One region of the Burkholderia diffusa genome, then DNA from elsewhere that is predicted to be linked to it. Evidence: predicted binding sites of a transcription regulator. Region 1 holds the regulator's gene; the other holds the start of a gene.
What was found. The regulator FliA, encoded in region 1, starts transcription of late flagellar genes. The targets are predictions, from matches to a motif close to CTAAAGTTTNNNNNNNNNNNGCCGNTA.
Positions count from the first base shown of each region.

Region 1 (8,072 bases):
CGCGCCGATGCGCGCGAGGTGCAGGCGCGCGACCTTTTCATCGAGATGCTTCGGCAGCACGTACACCTTGTTCTCGTACTGTTCGCCGCGCGTGAAGAGTTCGATCTGCGCGAGCGTCTGGTTCGCGAACGAGTTCGACATCACGAACGACGGGTGGCCGGTCGCGCAGCCGAGGTTCACGAGGCGGCCTTCGGCCAGCAGGATCACGCGCTTGCCGTCGGGGAAGATGATGTGGTCGACCTGCGGCTTGATGTTTTCCCACTGGTACTGGCGGGTCGACGCGACGTCGATTTCCGAGTCGAAGTGGCCGATGTTGCAGACGATCGCGTTGTGGCGCATCGCCTTCATGTGATCGTGGTTGATCACGTGGTAGTTGCCGGTCGCCGTCACGAAGATGTCGGCCTTGTCGGCCGCGTATTCCATCGTCACGACGCGGTAGCCTTCCATCGCCGCCTGCAGCGCGCAGATCGGATCGATTTCGGTGACCCACACGGTCGCGCCCAGGCCGCGCAGCGATTGCGCGCAGCCCTTGCCCACGTCGCCGTAGCCCGCGACGACCGCGACCTTGCCCGCGATCATCACGTCGGTCGCGCGCTTGATGCCGTCGACGAGCGACTCGCGGCAGCCGTACAGGTTGTCGAACTTCGACTTCGTGACCGAATCGTTCACGTTGAACGCAGGGAACGGCAGGCGGCCGTCCTTTTCCATCTGGTACAGGCGGTGCACGCCGGTCGTGGTTTCCTCGGTCACGCCCTTGATGTGCGCGAGACGCGTGGAGTACCAGGTCGGATCGGCGTCGAGGTGCTTCGCGATCGACTTGAAGAGCGCGACTTCTTCCTCGTTGGTCGGCTTCGCGATCACCGAACGGTCCTTCTCGGCCTTCGAGCCGAGAATCAGCAGCAGCGTTGCGTCGCCGCCGTCGTCCAGGATCATGTTCGCGAATTCGCCGTTCGGCCATTCGAAGATGCGGTGCGAGAACTCCCAGTATTCGTCGAGCGACTCGCCCTTGAACGCGAACACCGGCGTACCGGCTTCGACGATCGCGGCGGCAGCGTGGTCCTGCGTCGAGAAGATGTTGCACGACGCCCAGCGAACGTCCGCGCCGAGCGCCTTCAGCGTCTCGATCAGCACGCCGGTCTGGATCGTCATGTGCAGCGAACCTGCGATGCGCGCGCCCTTCAGCGGCTGCTGCGCCTTGTATTCGTCGCGGATCTGCACGAGGCCCGGCATTTCGGTCTCGGCGATGTTCAGTTCCTTGCGGCCCCAGCCGGCAAGCGCCATGTCGGCGACGATGTAATCCTTGGAAGCCTGGGAATCGATAATGGCGTTCATCACGCCCTCCTTTCTAAAAAAGTTCTAGAAATTGGTGACGTGAGCGCCGTTCAGGAAGCGGGGCCGGCGCAAATGTTGCCGCACGGCTGCTTGGTGAAGCTTTCCGAGCCTGGCGGACGCAGGATGGTCCGTCGCAACGCTCCTCGGAAAACGGGAGGGATTGTAGCAAATCGGCGCGGGAAATGCGCGCCGCGCGCGGCGTCGGCGCGCGCGGGCGTCATGAAAGGGTCAGTTCTCCGCCCCCACCCAAGCCTGTTCGCGCAGCCGCGCACGCAGCCGCGCGACGGCCTGGCTGTGCAGCTGGCACACGCGCGACTCGCTGACCTCGAGCACCGCGCCGATCTCGCGCAGGTTCAGCCCGCGCTCGTAGTACAGCGACATCAGCAGCTTCTCGCGCTCGGGCAGGCGCTCGATCGCTTCGACGAGCGCCTCGCGCAGGTGTTCGTCGAGCAGCGACGACAACGGATCGGCGTGATCGACGCGATAGCGGTCGAGGAACGGCTCGTCGTCGGCCGCGCGATCGAAATCCTCGTAATAGATGAGCTGGCTGCCGTGCAGGTCCTGCAGCATCCCCTGGTATTCGTCGAGCGGCATCTTCAGGTGCTGCGCGATCTCGGTCTCGCTCGCGGAGCGGCCGAGCTGCTGCTCGACCTGGTGCACCGCGTACTCGACCTCGCGCGACGTCTTGCGCAGGCTGCGCGGCAGCCAGTCGTTGCTGCGCAGCTCGTCGAGCATCGCGCCGCGAATGCGCTGCGTCGCGTAGGTCTCGAACTGGGCGCCCTGGTCTTCCTTGTAGCGGCCGGCCGCGTCCATCAGGCCGATCATGCCGGCCTGGATCAGGTCGTCGAGATCGACGCTCGCCGGCATCTTCGCGACGAGCTGCAGCCCCAGGCGCCGCACGAGCGGCGCGTATTGCGCGAGCACGTCGGCCTGGGTCATCTTTCCTTGAGCGTTGTACATCATGGCTCTCTCCTTCCGGTGGCGCTCACGCGGCGTGTGCCGCACCCGCCTCGTACGACGGCTTGCCGCCCGCATGCACGGCACGGCCGGCGCCCGAGCGCGGGCGCATCGGCCAGTACAGCAGGTCGGCGGCAAGCTGCCGGTAATCGCGCGCGGCGGCCGACGACGGGAACGCGTCGACCGCGGTATGCATCAGGTCGCGCGCATGCTCGACGAGCGGATCGGCGCTCACGCAGCCGGCGTCGGCGATCGACACCGTCAGGTAGCGGCTCGCGACGCCCGCGAGGTTGTCGAATGCGGTCCTGGCGTCGGCATGGCTGCCGACGTGATTGGTCAGCACGCGGAACTGCGCGACCGCGTGCGCGAAATGCAGGCGCTTCATGCATGCGTACGCCTCGGTGATCGCCTGCGCGGCGACCCGCGTGACGATCAGCACGTCGTGCGCCTCGCGCGCGAGCGGGGAGAACGTGCCGTCGGCACCGAGCTGCGCGTCGACCAGAACGATGTCCGCCTGGCCGTCGATGAAGTCGCTCAATTGCGAATCGCTGTAACCGTCCCGCGGGGCCGCGCACAGGCCGAACCCGGCGGCGACGCGCGTGCGTTCGCCGTCGCGCAGCCACGCGCCCGCGAGCGTCGCCGCGGCCGAATGCACGTCGGCGCGCTCGTCGACGACGAGCACGTCCTTGCCGAGCGCGGCCAGCGCGGCCGCGACGTTCACGACGGTCGTCGTGCAGCCGACCCCGGCCGGCCCGCCCGTCACCGCGACGATGCGCGACGCGCGCCCGGCCAGCAGGCGCCGCAGCCCTTCGGCCTGGTCGATGATCGGTTTATCCAAATCGCACCTCGTGCAGCTCGGCGGTGGAACGTGCGGTCAGAGCGGAAAGCAGCGTCGGCATGTCCTCGTCCTGCGGCACGAAGGGCGAGCCGTCGCGCGGCACACAGAACGCGCTCTTCAGCAGGAACCGGGTCGATGCGACGTACAGGTTCTCCGGCACCTTCTGGCCGGTCGACACGTAATGGACCGGCAGCTTGTAGCGGATCACCGTGTCGAGCACGCCGCCGAGGTGAGTCGCCTCGTCGAGCTTGGTCAGGATGCAGCCGGCCAGATCGGGATATTCGGCCGCGCTGCGGTAAGCCTGGACGACCTCGTTGAGCGTGTCGCCGTGGCTCGTCGCGTTGAGCAGCAACAGGCGCTGGACCGGTGCGTTCGCACCGTGCAGCATCGCGATCTGGTCGGACAGCGCGCGGTCGCGCTGGCTCATGCCGATCGTGTCGATCAGCACGATGTGCTTGTTGCGCAGCTCGGACAGCGCGAGCTCGAGGTCGCCCGCGTCCTTCACCGCGTGCACGGGCACGCCGAGGATCTTGCCGAAGATGCGCAGTTGCTCGTGGCCGCCGATCCGGTAGCTGTCGGTGGTCAGGAGTGCGACCTTGCTCGCGCCGAAGCGCATCACGCAGCGCGCGGCGAGCTTCGCGGTGGTCGTCGTCTTGCCGACCCCCGTGGGCCCCATCAGCGCGAACACGCCGCCGCGCTCCATCAGCGCGTCTTCGCTCTCGAGCACCGGCAGGTTCGCCGCGAGCACCGACTGCGCCCATTCGGCGGCCTGCTCGAAGGTTTGCGCGCCGTCACCGGACGGCAGGTTGTCGACCAGCATCCGCACCAGTTGCGCGGAGAAGCCGGCCGAGAACAAATGTTTGGTCAGCGCGCCGTGCACCGGGCTGCGGCGCTGGCGGTCGTGCCACATCAGGCTGTCGAACTGCTCTTCCATCATCCCGCGCATCGCGCCGAGCTCGTGCATCACGGTGTCGTTGACGATGCTCTCGATGCGCGTCTTCACCGCGTCGGCCACCGCGGCCGCCGCTTCCGCGGACAGGCGCGCGCGTTCGACCGGCTTCGCCGCGCTCGCTTCGCCCTGGCGAAGCGTGGCAGCGCCAGCGGACGGCATCCGGCGTTCGGCGTCGCGCACGATGTCGCGCGCCCAGCCGGCCGGCGTCGCCGGTGCGGCGTCCTGCTGCGCACGGGCCGGCGATTGCGGTGCGGCCGGGGCGGCCTGCGCGCGGGCCATCAGCGCTTCGCGCTGCTGGGTGAGGCGCTTCGCGTGCTCGACGAGCCACGGCGCGGGTTCGGACGCGGCCGCCGCTGCGTCGGCTGCGGCGGCGGACACAGCCGACGACGGCGATGCCGCGTCCGCTGCGTGCGCGTCGGCGTCGAAACCGGCCGGTTGAGCTGCCGGCGCGGTCGCTTCGGCGCTCGCGCCGAACACCGACGAGAACACATCCGGCAGGCCGCCTTCGCCCGCCGCATACGGATTGACGGCCGGGCGCGCGAACGCTGCACCCGGGCGCGACACGATGCCCGGGACGGCCGCTGCCGGCACGGATTCCGGCGCGCGCGGCGCGACGGTGCGCGTCCGGGCAGCCGGCGGTGCGACCGCGGCGAGATCCGAGTCGGCGAGTGCGACGATTTCGACGCTGCCGTCATCGAGCGTGCGGTTCGACAGCACGACGGCGTCGGCCCCGAGTGCCTCGCGCACGAGGCGAAGCGCGTCGCGGCTGGTCGCGCCGGTGAATTTGCGAATGTTCAAGCGGAACCCCCGATGACGTTAACGACTTTGATCGTGCGCGTGTCCGGCACTTCGGCATACGACAGCACTTTCAGTTGCGGCAGGCTGCGGCGCAGGAAACGCGCGAGCATCGCGCGCAGCGCGTGCTGCACCAGCAGCACCGGCGGCAGCCCGAGATTCTGTTGACGCAGCATCGCCTGTTGCGTGCCGGTCAGAAGGTTGTGCGCGAGACCGGGCTCGAGGCCCGGGTTCGCGCCGGTGGCGAGCGCCTGCGACAGCACGCGCTCGAGATTCGAATCGAGGCCCATCACCTGCATCTCGCCCGAGCCCGGATACCACTGCTGCGTGATCGCGCGACCGAGCGACAGCCGCACCGCGGCGGTGATCTCGTACGCGTCGCCGCGGCCGGCGTGTTCGGACACGGCTTCGAGGATCGTGCGCATGTCGCGAATCGGCACGCCTTCCTCGAGCAGGTTCTGCAGCACTTTCTGCAGCGTCGTCAGCGAGATCGTCTTCGGCACGAGATCCTCGACGAGCGACGGCGCGTCCTTGCCGGTGCGCTCGACCAGCGCCTGCACTTCCTGGCGGCCGAGCAGTTCGGCCGCGTGCTGGACGACCAGATGGTTCAGATGCGTCGCGACGACCGTGCTCGCATCGACGACCGTGTAGCCGTACACCTGCGCCTGCTCGCGCATCGCGACGTCGATCCACACGGCGGGCAGCCCGAACGCAGGATCCTGCGTCATGGCGCCCGGCAGCGCGGCCGTCACCTGGCCCGGGTTGATCGCGAGCCACTGGCCCGGGAACACTTCGCCCGCGCCGATCTCGACGCCCTTCAGCGCAATCCGGTACGCGTTCGGCCGCAGCTCGAGGTTGTCGCGGATGTGGATCACCGGCGGCAGGAAGCCGATCTCCTGAGCGAATTTCTTGCGGATGCTCTTGATGCGCTTGAGCAGCTCGCCGTCGCTGTTCTTGTCGACGAGCGGAATCAGCCGGTAGCCGACTTCGAGGCCGAGCGGATCGATCAGCTGCACGTCGTCCCAGGTCGCCTCGTGGCTGTCGCCCGGCAGTGCGGCGGGCGGTGCGATCTCGGTCACGTCGCCGGCCGCCACGCGGGCCGCCGCGCGGCGGGTCTGCGTGCGGGCCAGCCAGATCGCACCGCCGCCGAGCGCGAGGAACGCGAAGTGCGGCATGCCCGGGATCAGGCCCATCAGCACGATGATCGCGCCGGTGATCGTCAGCACGCGCGGGTTCGTGAACAGCTGGCCGGTGATCTGCGTGCCGATGTCCTCGTCGGTCGCGACGCGCGACACGATCACGCCGGCGGCCGTCGAGATCACGAGCGACGGGATCTGCGCGACGAGGCCGTCGCCGATCGTCAGCAGCGTGTAGTTGGTGCCGGCCGCGGCGAACGACATGTCGTGCTGCACCATCCCGACAATCAGCCCGCCGATCACGTTGATCGCCATGATGATCAGGCCCGCGATCGCGTCGCCGCGCACGAACTTCGACGCGCCGTCCATCGACCCGTAGAACTCGGCTTCCTGCGACACGGCGAGGCGCCGCTTGCGGGCCTGCTCTTCGTTGATGAGGCCCGCGTTCAGGTCGGCGTCGATCGCCATCTGCTTGCCGGGCATCGCATCGAGCGTGAAGCGCGCGGACACTTCCGCGATCCGCCCCGCGCCCTTCGTGATCACCATGAAGTTGATGATCATCAGGATCACGAACACGACGATGCCGACCGCGAAGTTGCCGCCGACGAGGAAGTGGCCGAACGCCTCGATCACCTGGCCGGCCGCGTCGGGGCCGGTGTGGCCTTCGAGCAGCACGACGCGCGTCGACGCGACGTTCAGCGACAGGCGCAAGAGCGTCGAGAACAGCAGCACGCTCGGGAACGCCGCGAAGTCGAGCGGCTTCATCGTGTACATGCTGACGAGCAGCACCATCACCGACAGCGCGATGTTGAACGTGAACAGCAGATCCAGCAGCAGCGGCGGCAGCGGCAGGATCATCATCCCCAGGATCATGCAGATGAGGATCGGGCCCGCGAGCGCGCGCAGGTTGGTGCCGGCGAACGGATTCTGGCGCTTGGCGAACAGGCCGGTGGTCGGGGTGCTCATGCTGCGTTTCCTTGCTTGCCGAGCGTGTCTTCGGCTTCCTCACGCTCGTCGTCGGTGGCGACCGACGACCCCTTGTCGAGTTCGGCCGGCACGTCGAGATCGACCGGTGCGGCCGGGAAGGCGCCGCCTTCCGAACGGAAGCGCCGCAGCTGGTAGACCCACGCGAGCACTTCCGCGACGGCCGAATACAGCGAGCCCGGAATCTCGCGTTCGAGTTCGACGTTGTGATACAGCGCACGCGCGAGCGGCGGCGCCTCGAGCAGCGGTACGTTGTGCTCGGCCGCAAGTTCGCGAATGCGCGCGGCGACGAGGTTCACGCCCTTCGCGACGACCTTCGGCGCGCGCATCTCGCCGTCCGTGTACTGCAGCGCGACGGCGAAGTGCGTCGGGTTCGTGACGACCACGTCGGCCTTCGGCACGGCGGCCATCATCCGGCGCCGCGCGATCGCGCGCTGCTGCTGGCGGATACGGCCCTTCACGTGCGGATCGCCTTCGTTCTCGCGATGCTCGCGCTTCACTTCTTCCTTCGTCATGCGCAACTTCTTGTTGTACTGCCAGAGTTGGTAAGGCACGTCGAGCGCGGCGACCACCAGCATCCCGGCGACCGTCGTGCCGCAGCACACGGCGACCAGGTGCATCGCATCGGCAAGCGCCGAGCCGAGCGGCTGGGTCGCGAGGCCGAGCAGCTCGTCCTTGCTGCGCCAGATCGCGATCCCGCCGATCCCGCCGACGACGATCGTCTTCGCGAGCGACATCCCGAGCTGGATCGGCCCCTGGATCGAGAACATCCGGCCGAGGCCCGCGATCGGGTTCAGGCGGTCGAACTTGAGCTCGAAGGTCTTCTGCGAGATCAGCCAGCCGCCGAGCGCCATTGGCGCGACCAGCGCAGCCAGCCCGGTGAGCGCGAGGATCGGCAGCAGCGCGGCGAGACCTTCGACGCTCGCGCTGCCGGCCGCCGACAGCATCCGGTGCGTGTCGAACGCGGTCGCGCGGTCGAACGCGAACGCGCCGCGCAGCATCGTCTGGAGATGGGCGCCCGACGGACCCGCGAGCAGCCACGCGCCGTAAAACCCGGCCGCGAGCAGCGCGAACGAAG
Region 1 covers NZ_CP013362.1:216,178-224,249, reverse strand. The annotation lists gene ahcY (adenosylhomocysteinase) at 1-1,332, opposite strand, end outside; S-adenosyl-L-homocysteine riboswitch at 1,367-1,483, opposite strand; gene WI26_RS00945 (RNA polymerase sigma factor FliA) at 1,561-2,295, opposite strand; gene WI26_RS00940 (MinD/ParA family ATP-binding protein) at 2,318-3,127, opposite strand; gene flhF (flagellar biosynthesis protein FlhF) at 3,120-4,877, opposite strand; gene flhA (flagellar biosynthesis protein FlhA) at 4,874-6,976, opposite strand; gene flhB (flagellar biosynthesis protein FlhB) at 6,973-8,072, opposite strand, start outside.

Region 2 (8,072 bases), 370 kb from region 1:
GCCGAGATGCGGCGTTGCGCGAATCGCACGAAGCACGGCCGTCGGGACGACGATGCCGGCGCATTGTACCGCGCGTACCGCGCACGCCGGCGCCCGGACGCTCCGCGCCAGGCGGGGCCGCGTGGGGCCGCGCCGCCGCCGCGCGCGGTGCCGGCAATTTTAGCCCTACGAAAATTTTGGCTTGACCTCGATTTCAGCGTGCTCTAGATTCTGTCGCTCGCATCAAACAAAGTTAAGTGAGACAAAAATTTTCCCGAAAATCCGTCCATGGAACGGCCCTGCGGCGCGGCTGCTCGTCGGGCCGCGGGGCCCCGCACGGGCGGTGTGTCGCGCCGCGCATGCGCCGGCGCGTGTCGCCGCCGGCCGCCGACAACAATCAATAACGGGTATCCGATGATCGATCGACTGAAATACAGCTTCTCCGGCCTTCCCTCGTACGACGCGTCCGTCGCCGACACGCAGGCCGGCCTGTCGCGACTGCTCGACGCCGCCCGGCTGGATGCGGTCGTGGTCACGTCGCAGGACGAGTACATCACCGAATACCTGCCGCGCCGCAACAACCCGCGCTACGCGCTGTCGGGCTTCGACGGCTCGGCCGGCTGCGGGATCTTCCTGAGCGCGGCGACCGCGCAGGCGCTCGGCGTGCCGCCGTTCGTGCTGTTCGTCGATGGCCGTTATCACCTGCAGGCCGAACAGCAATGCGACCCGGCGCGCGTGCACATCGAGAAGCTCGGGATGAACGTGACGATCTGGCAGGCGCTGGCCGACTGGCTGCTCGCGCATGCGAGCCGGCTCGCGCGGGTCGGCTACGACGCGCTGCGAATCAGCGTGGCGCAGCGCGACCGGCTGGTCGAGCGCACGCAGGCGGCGTCGCTCGACTGGACGAGCCTCGTCGAGCGCGAGATCGACCGCGCGATCGCGCTGCCGGGCTGGGAGGTCGAGCGGCCGATCTTCGAGCTGCCGGATGCGATGACTGGCGCGAGCATCGCGCACAACCTCGATGCGCTGAACCGGCGACTCGCCGCGCACACCGGCGCGGCGCCCGGCAAGACCGCGTTCTTCACGTGCGCGTCCGACGATCTCGCGTATCTGCTGAACAGCCGCGGTTATCACATCCCGAATGCGTCGTCGCACCTCGGCTTTCTGTTCGCGCTCGGCGAGCAGGTCGTGCTGTTTCTGCCGGAAGGTTGCGACCGGTGCCCGGTCGAAGTGACGTCGTATCCGGCGCTGCAGGTGATCCGGCGCGATGTCGCCGAACTCGAGCGCTTCCTCGCGCGGTTCGCGGTCGACCACGTGTGCTACGGCTTCGAATCGGTCAACTGCGCGCTCGTGGAGTCGGTGCGCCGCGTGTGGCCGCACGCGCGCCACGCCGATTTCAACCCGGTGGAGGCGCTGCGGGCCGGCAAGACGCCGGCGGTGCTCGACCGGTTCCGCGACGCATTCGCGCGCAGTTCGGCGGCGATCGCCGAAACGATGCGCTGGGCGAAGGCCGGCGAGCCGGGGCAGCGCCATACCGAGTACGACCTGGCCCGCACGATCAACGACGCGTACGGCGCCCGCTCGGCGGTCGCGCTGACGTTCCCGTCGATCGCGGCGAACGGCGCGAACAGCGCGTTCGCGCACTACACGGCGGCGAGCGCCGACGTCGAGCTGACCGAAGGCGAACTCGTGCTGCTCGACAGCGGCGCCTACTACGACGCCGGTTTCGCGACGGACTGCACGCGCGTCGTGCTGCGCCGCACGCAGCCGGACACGGTCGCCAGGCCGTGGCAGCGCGAGATCTACACGGTCGCGCTGAAGGCGTGCATCAAGGGGCTCGTCACGCGCTTTCCGAAGACGGCGACGGGCGGCGACGTCGATGCGACCGTGCGCCAGGTGTGCCGCGATCATGGCTACGATTTCGGCCACGGCACCGGGCACGGCGTCGGCATCCACGTGCACGAAGGCGGCGTGCGCTTCGCGCCGGGCGCGAAGTACGGGCTGGTGCCGAACGCGGTGATTTCGGTCGAGCCGGGCATCTACGTGCCGGGCAAGGGCGGCGTGCGGATCGAGAACATCGTGATCGTGCGCGCGGACGACGACGCGTCCGACACCGTGACGTTCGAGAACCTCGTCACGGTCGGCTACGACTGGGACCTGATCGACCTCGAGATGCTGGACGACGACGAGCGCGCGTACCTGCGCGACTACGAACGGCTTTGCGTGGAACGCGGCACGCAGGTTACCGCGTGTCCGCTGCTTTGAGACGAGGAAGGTGCGCTCGGCCTCGGCAGGGCTGCGCGATGCGCAGCCGGTGAGTTGCTGCGCCGGCGTGACGGGGCGTCAGTGGAATCGGTGCAGTCGGAGCGGTCGGGGTCTCAGCGCATCAGCGCCGACACACGCCCGTCGGGGCCATAGACACCGGCCGGCGCGGGCGCCGAGCGCAGCACTGCGAGCGCGCGCTCGTTGTAGTCCATCCGGATCCGGATCAGCATCCCGTTGGTCGCATTGGCCTGGCGCGCACGTTCGGCGGCCTGCAGCAGCAACTGCCAGCGGCCGGCGAGGCGGGCATCGCGCTCGGCGGCCTGGTCCATGCCTTTCTTGCCGGCCGGAAAGCCGAGCGCGGACAGTTGCGTATCGCGCGTGCGCTCGAGCTGCGCGAGCCGGTCGATCAGCGCGCTTTTCCTTTCGACGATGCCGGGCAGCATTTCGAGCGGCTCAGGTGTCGTCAGCGCCTTTTCTTCGTAGGCGAGCAGGGACGCGAACGCTTCGACCGTCGCGTGTTCGTCGTTGACCGTGGCCAGCAGCTCTTCTCTCATCGCGTCATGCTCGTCGTGTCGGCACGCGTGTGCGCATGCCGGCAAACCAGGGGACCGGTCAGGGCGTGACGGGCCCCGGGCCGGCTCAGTTGCCCTGCGAGCGCTGCTGTTGCAGCAGGTCGCGGGCGGTATTCAGTACGCCGTCGGCGATCTTGTTCACGTCGATCGTCAACGTGCCGTTGTTCAGTGCATCCTTGATCGACTGGACGAGGGCCGTGTCGATGTCGGCGCTGCCGGAGGCCGACAGCGAACGCAGCTGGCCGGACAGACCCGACAGGTTCACGGTCGTGTCGCCGCCGGTCGATCCAGCGTCGGCCGCCTGCGCGGACGACGACGAAGCCGCGCCGGATTGCGCGCGGGTCGCGCCGTTGCCGGTCGACGCGAGTGGGCTCGGGTTCGGAGTGGAATCGATCTTCACGATGGGTTTCCTGTACGGTATGACCCAGATAACGGCCGGGTCGGCCCGAACTTTAGCATCGTGAGCCCGACATTCTCCGAATAAACAATTCTTTACACTCTTTCGCCTCGATCCGTCCCTAAAGCGGAATTTCCACGGTGCCGGCGTCCTTGACGATCGCCGTGACGATCTGGCCTGCCGCCATCCTGACCCGCACCGACTGGCCCGGCGCCGCATTCGCGAGCGCGCTGCCCTCGGCCGAGATCGTGAAGCCCGGCCCGGCCGCGACGACCCGGACCGTCTGGCCGGCCGACACCGACGCGGCGCTCTTCAGCATGTCCTGGCGCAATGGCAGCCCGGCCGAGATCCGCGCCATTGCGGTCGCGCCGACCGCCTGCGCGGGATCGGTGATGACCGCCAGCGGCAGCACCGTCAGGTCGCCGTCGCGCGCAACGAGGTCGGCCGCCGTGAGCGGCTCGCCGGGTGCGATCTGCCGCGCGGCGACGTAATAGGTGGCCTGCACGGCGACCTTCGCCTGTAAATAGACGGTCCACGGCCGCGCGCCGGCGCAGCGCACGCCGACCGTCGTGCGGCCCCACAGGCGCGCGCCGGTCGGCAGGAACGGCTCGAGCGTCGTGCACGCGGCGAGCCCGCGCGGAAACGCGGCCGCGACGGTCGCGGTGGTCTTGCCCGGCAGGCCCGCGACCTGCTGCTGCAGGAACGCGAGGGCCGTGCGCCGGATCGTGTCGGGGTCCTGCTGGCCGGGCGGTGTCGCCGGCTGGGACGCGGTGGCGGCCTGGGCCGGGCTGGCGGCAGCCGCCGGCGCCGCTGAAGCGGCGCGGGTCGCAGCCATGCGCGCGGCGATGGCCGGTCGCGAGGGATTCGATGCGGCATCGGCCGCGCCGGCGACGACGGTCGCCACGGCACCCGGCTCGGCGGCGCGCCGCGCGCCATCGCCGGCATTCGTGCGCGCGGCGGCGTAGACGGGGCGCGGCGCGGGTGCCGGCACGGCCGCCGGCGGCGGGACGCTCGTCACGACCATCGAGCCGGCCGGCTGCGTCGCATAGCCGGCCGAGGCCACGCTATTGATGCCGGCGCCGCCGCTTGCGTCCCGGGCGCCGCCTGTCATCGCCATTCCCGTGCCCGAAGCCGAAGCCGAAGAAGCCGTGCCCGAATTCCCGCCGAACTGCCCGCCGCTCGCCGCGTTCGCATGCGCGAGCGCGGTCTCGGCCGTCTCGCCGCGTCCGGGAATCACGATCATCCCGTCGTCCGCGTGCGCAAGCGGCACCGCGAGCCACAGCGCCGCGGCGAGCGCGAACGCCTGCGCGATGCGCATGCCGCGTCCGTCGTTTCCGCGAAGTGCGCCTGTCATCGCCGTGTCCTCGAAGCCGTTGATCCGATTCGCATTCTAGGGACGCGGGCCGTCGCGCAAACGATGAATAGAGGGGGGCTTTGCCGCGTTATTCGTCCGATTGCCGGTTGCGCCCGACGCCTACCATCGCTGTCATGGAAAAAAGCCCCTTGGGTCGCCACCCGGCGCAACGGGCGTGCAGCGCTTCATACGGAGAGACGCACACATGCTGGACAAACTCGATGCCGAATTCGCGTTCGGCCGACAGGCGCTCGACGTGCGCGCCTATCGGCAGGAACTGCTGTCGTCGAACATCGCGAACGCCGACACGCCCGGCTACCAGGCCCGCGACGTCGATTTCGCGTCGACCCTCGCGCGCTCGCTGAAGCAGACGGGCGGCGGCCTCGCGCCGAGCAATGCCGCGCAGCTGCCGATGGCCCAACCGGCCGGCGTGACGAGCGGGATGACGATGGTGTCGACGGCGCCCGGCCACATGGCCGGCACCGCGAAGCTGATTCCGACGGGCGGCCCGGCCGACGACTACGGTCGCGCGCAGTACCGGATGCCGCTGCAGCCGTCGCTCGACGGCAACACGGTCGATCTCGATGTCGAGCGCGTGCAGTTCGCGAACAACGCGCTGCACTACGAAACCGGGATGACCGTGATGACCCAGCAGATCAAGGCGATGATCGCCGCGATCTCGACGAACTCGTAAGCGCGCGCCGCTTCCGAACCCGAACAAGGAGCCTCCATGCCCTCGTTGATGAACATCTTCGGCGTCGCCGGTTCGGCGCTGTCCGCGCAATCGCAGCGCCTGAACGTCACCGCGTCGAACCTCGCGAACGCCGACAGCGCGACCGGCCCTGACGGCAAGCCGTACAAGGCCAAGCAGGTCGTGTTCGCGACCGACCCGATCGGCGGCGCGCGCACCGCATCCGGCCAGGGCGTGGGCGGCGTGCGCGTGACGAAGGTCGTCGACGATCCGTCGCCGATGAAGTCGACCTACGACCCGGCGAACCCGGCCGCCGACGCGAACGGCTACGTGCAGATGCCGAACGTCGATCCGGTGCAGGAGATGGTGAACATGATCTCGGCGTCGCGCTCGTACCAGGCCAACGTCGAGACGCTGAACACCGCGAAGACGCTGATGCTCAAGACGCTGACGATCGGCACGTAAGCCGCGCGCCGATCGCACTTCCACACCGAGACCCAGACCCGACAGTTCCGACACAAGGCCACCCAGGATGACTTCCTCCAGCACGACGATCGGCAGCAACGGCACCAACGTGTCGACCCTGCCGACCGACACGATGAACACCAACAACGTGTCGAGCACCGGCACGTCGGCGAGCGACCTGCAGGCGACGTTCCTGAAGCTGCTCGTCACGCAGCTGCAGAACCAGGATCCGACGAGCCCGGTCGACAGCTCGCAGATGACGTCGCAGCTCGCGCAGATCAACACGGTGAGCGGCATCGCGCAGTTGAATACGTCGCTCACGTCGCTGTCGACGCAGCTCGCGGCCGGCCAGCAGACGCAGGCCGCGCTGCTGATCGGCACCAACGTGCTCGCGCCGGGCAACAGCGTCGGGGTGAAGAGCGGCGCGGCGTCGCCGTTCGGCGTGTCGCTCACGAGCGACGTGTCGAACCTGACGATCACCGTGAAGGACAAGTCGGGCGCTGTCGTCAACACGATCAACGCAGGCAAGCAGTCGGCCGGCACGGTGCCGTTCAACTGGACGCCGACGGACGCGGCCGGCAACACGCTGCCGGACGGCACCTACACCGTGAGCGCGCAGTACACGGGCAGCGACGGCAAGACGTATGCGCCGACCGTGCTCGCGGCCGCGACGGTGCAGAGCGTGATCAAGCAGGCCGACGGCACGGCGGGGCTCGTGCTGTCGAACGGCACGACGGTGGGCTTGACCCAGGTCGCGTCGATCTTCCCGAACACCGCGTCGTCGTCGTCCGGCGGCACGACCACCACCAACTGATCCAGCTTTCTCGAAAACGGAGACCGAAATGGGTTATCAACAGGGTCTGAGCGGCCTCGCCGGCGCATCGAACGCGCTCGACGTGATCGGCAACAACATCGCGAACGCGAACACGGTCGGCTTCAAGTCGAGCACCGCGCAGTTCTCCGACATGTACGCGAACTCGGTCGCGACGTCGGTCAACACGCAGATCGGGATCGGTACGACGCTCGCGTCGGTGCAGCAGCAGTTCGGCCAGGGCACGATCAACACGACGAACTCGTCGCTCGACGTCGCGATCAACGGCAACGGCTTCTTCCAGATGTCGAACAACGGCGTGACGACGTACTCGCGCGACGGCACGTTCCAGCGCGACAAGAACGGCTTCATCGTCGACTCGCAAGGCCGTAACCTGATGGGTTACGCGGCGAGCGCGGGCGGTGTGGTCAACACCGCACAGACCGTGCCGCTGCAGGCGCCGACCACCAATATCGCGCCGACCGCGACGACCAAGATCACCGGTCAGTTCAACCTGAACTCGCAGGACACGGTGCCGACCAAGACGCCGTTCAGCGCGACCGACACCACGACGTACAACTACTCGACGTCGATCCAGGTGTACGACTCGCTCGGCGGCTCGCAGGCGGTCAACATGTACTTCGTGAAGTCGGCGGCCGGCACGTGGGAAGCCTACGCGGGCGTGCAGGGCGGCACCACGACGGATCTCGGCACGGTCACGTTCAACTCGTCCGGCGCGATCCAGAGCACGACGACGGGCACGCCGGCCACGCCGACCGCATCGCTCGGCCAGTTCCAGTTCACCGTCCCGAACACCGACGGCTCGGCGACGCCGCAGCAGCTCACGCTCGACCTGACCGGCACCACGCAGTACGGCGGCAAGGACGGCGTGAACAACCTCGCGCAGGACGGTTATGCGAGCGGCACGCTGACGACCTTCTCGATCGGCGCCGACGGCAAGCTGACCGGCAACTACTCGAACGGCCAGACGGCGGTGCTCGGCCAGATCGTGCTCGCGAACTTCAACAACCCGAACGGGCTCGTCAATCTCGGCGGCAACCAGTACGCCGAATCGTCCGCGTCGGGCGTGCCGCAGATTTCGTCGCCGGGCAGCACGAACCATGGTTCGCTGCAGGGCAGCGCGCTCGAGAACTCGAACGTCGACCTGACGTCGCAGCTCGTCAACCTGATCACCGCGCAGCGCAACTACCAGGCGAACGCGCAGACGATCAAGACGCAGCAGACCGTCGACCAGACGCTCATCAACCTGTAACGCGCTAATAACCGGCAGCCATGGACCGACTGATCTACACGGCGATGACGGGCGCGTCGCAGTCGCTCGACCAGCAGGCGATCGTCGCGAACAACCTCGCGAACGCGTCGACGACGGGTTTTCGCGCGCAGCTCGCGACCTATCGCGCGGTGCCGATGAATTTCGGCGACGGCAGCAATATCGACCCGACGACGACGCGCACCTACGTGCTCGCATCGACACCCGGAGCGGATTACGCGCCGGGCCCGATCACGCGCACGGGCAA
Region 2 covers NZ_CP013362.1:3,175,375-3,183,446, reverse strand. The annotation lists gene WI26_RS14655 (M24 family metallopeptidase) at 394-2,244, shown strand; gene WI26_RS14650 (flagella synthesis protein FlgN) at 2,358-2,798, opposite strand; gene flgM (flagellar biosynthesis anti-sigma factor FlgM) at 2,884-3,216, opposite strand; gene flgA (flagellar basal body P-ring formation chaperone FlgA) at 3,335-4,567, opposite strand; gene flgB (flagellar basal body rod protein FlgB) at 4,773-5,261, shown strand; gene flgC (flagellar basal body rod protein FlgC) at 5,298-5,723, shown strand; gene flgD (flagellar hook assembly protein FlgD) at 5,791-6,537, shown strand; gene flgE (flagellar hook protein FlgE) at 6,566-7,807, shown strand; gene flgF (flagellar basal-body rod protein FlgF) at 7,828-8,072, shown strand, end outside.
Region 2: flgM (flagellar biosynthesis anti-sigma factor FlgM) is a predicted target of FliA. The motif match lies at 3,246-3,272, and genes of this name have one in related genera.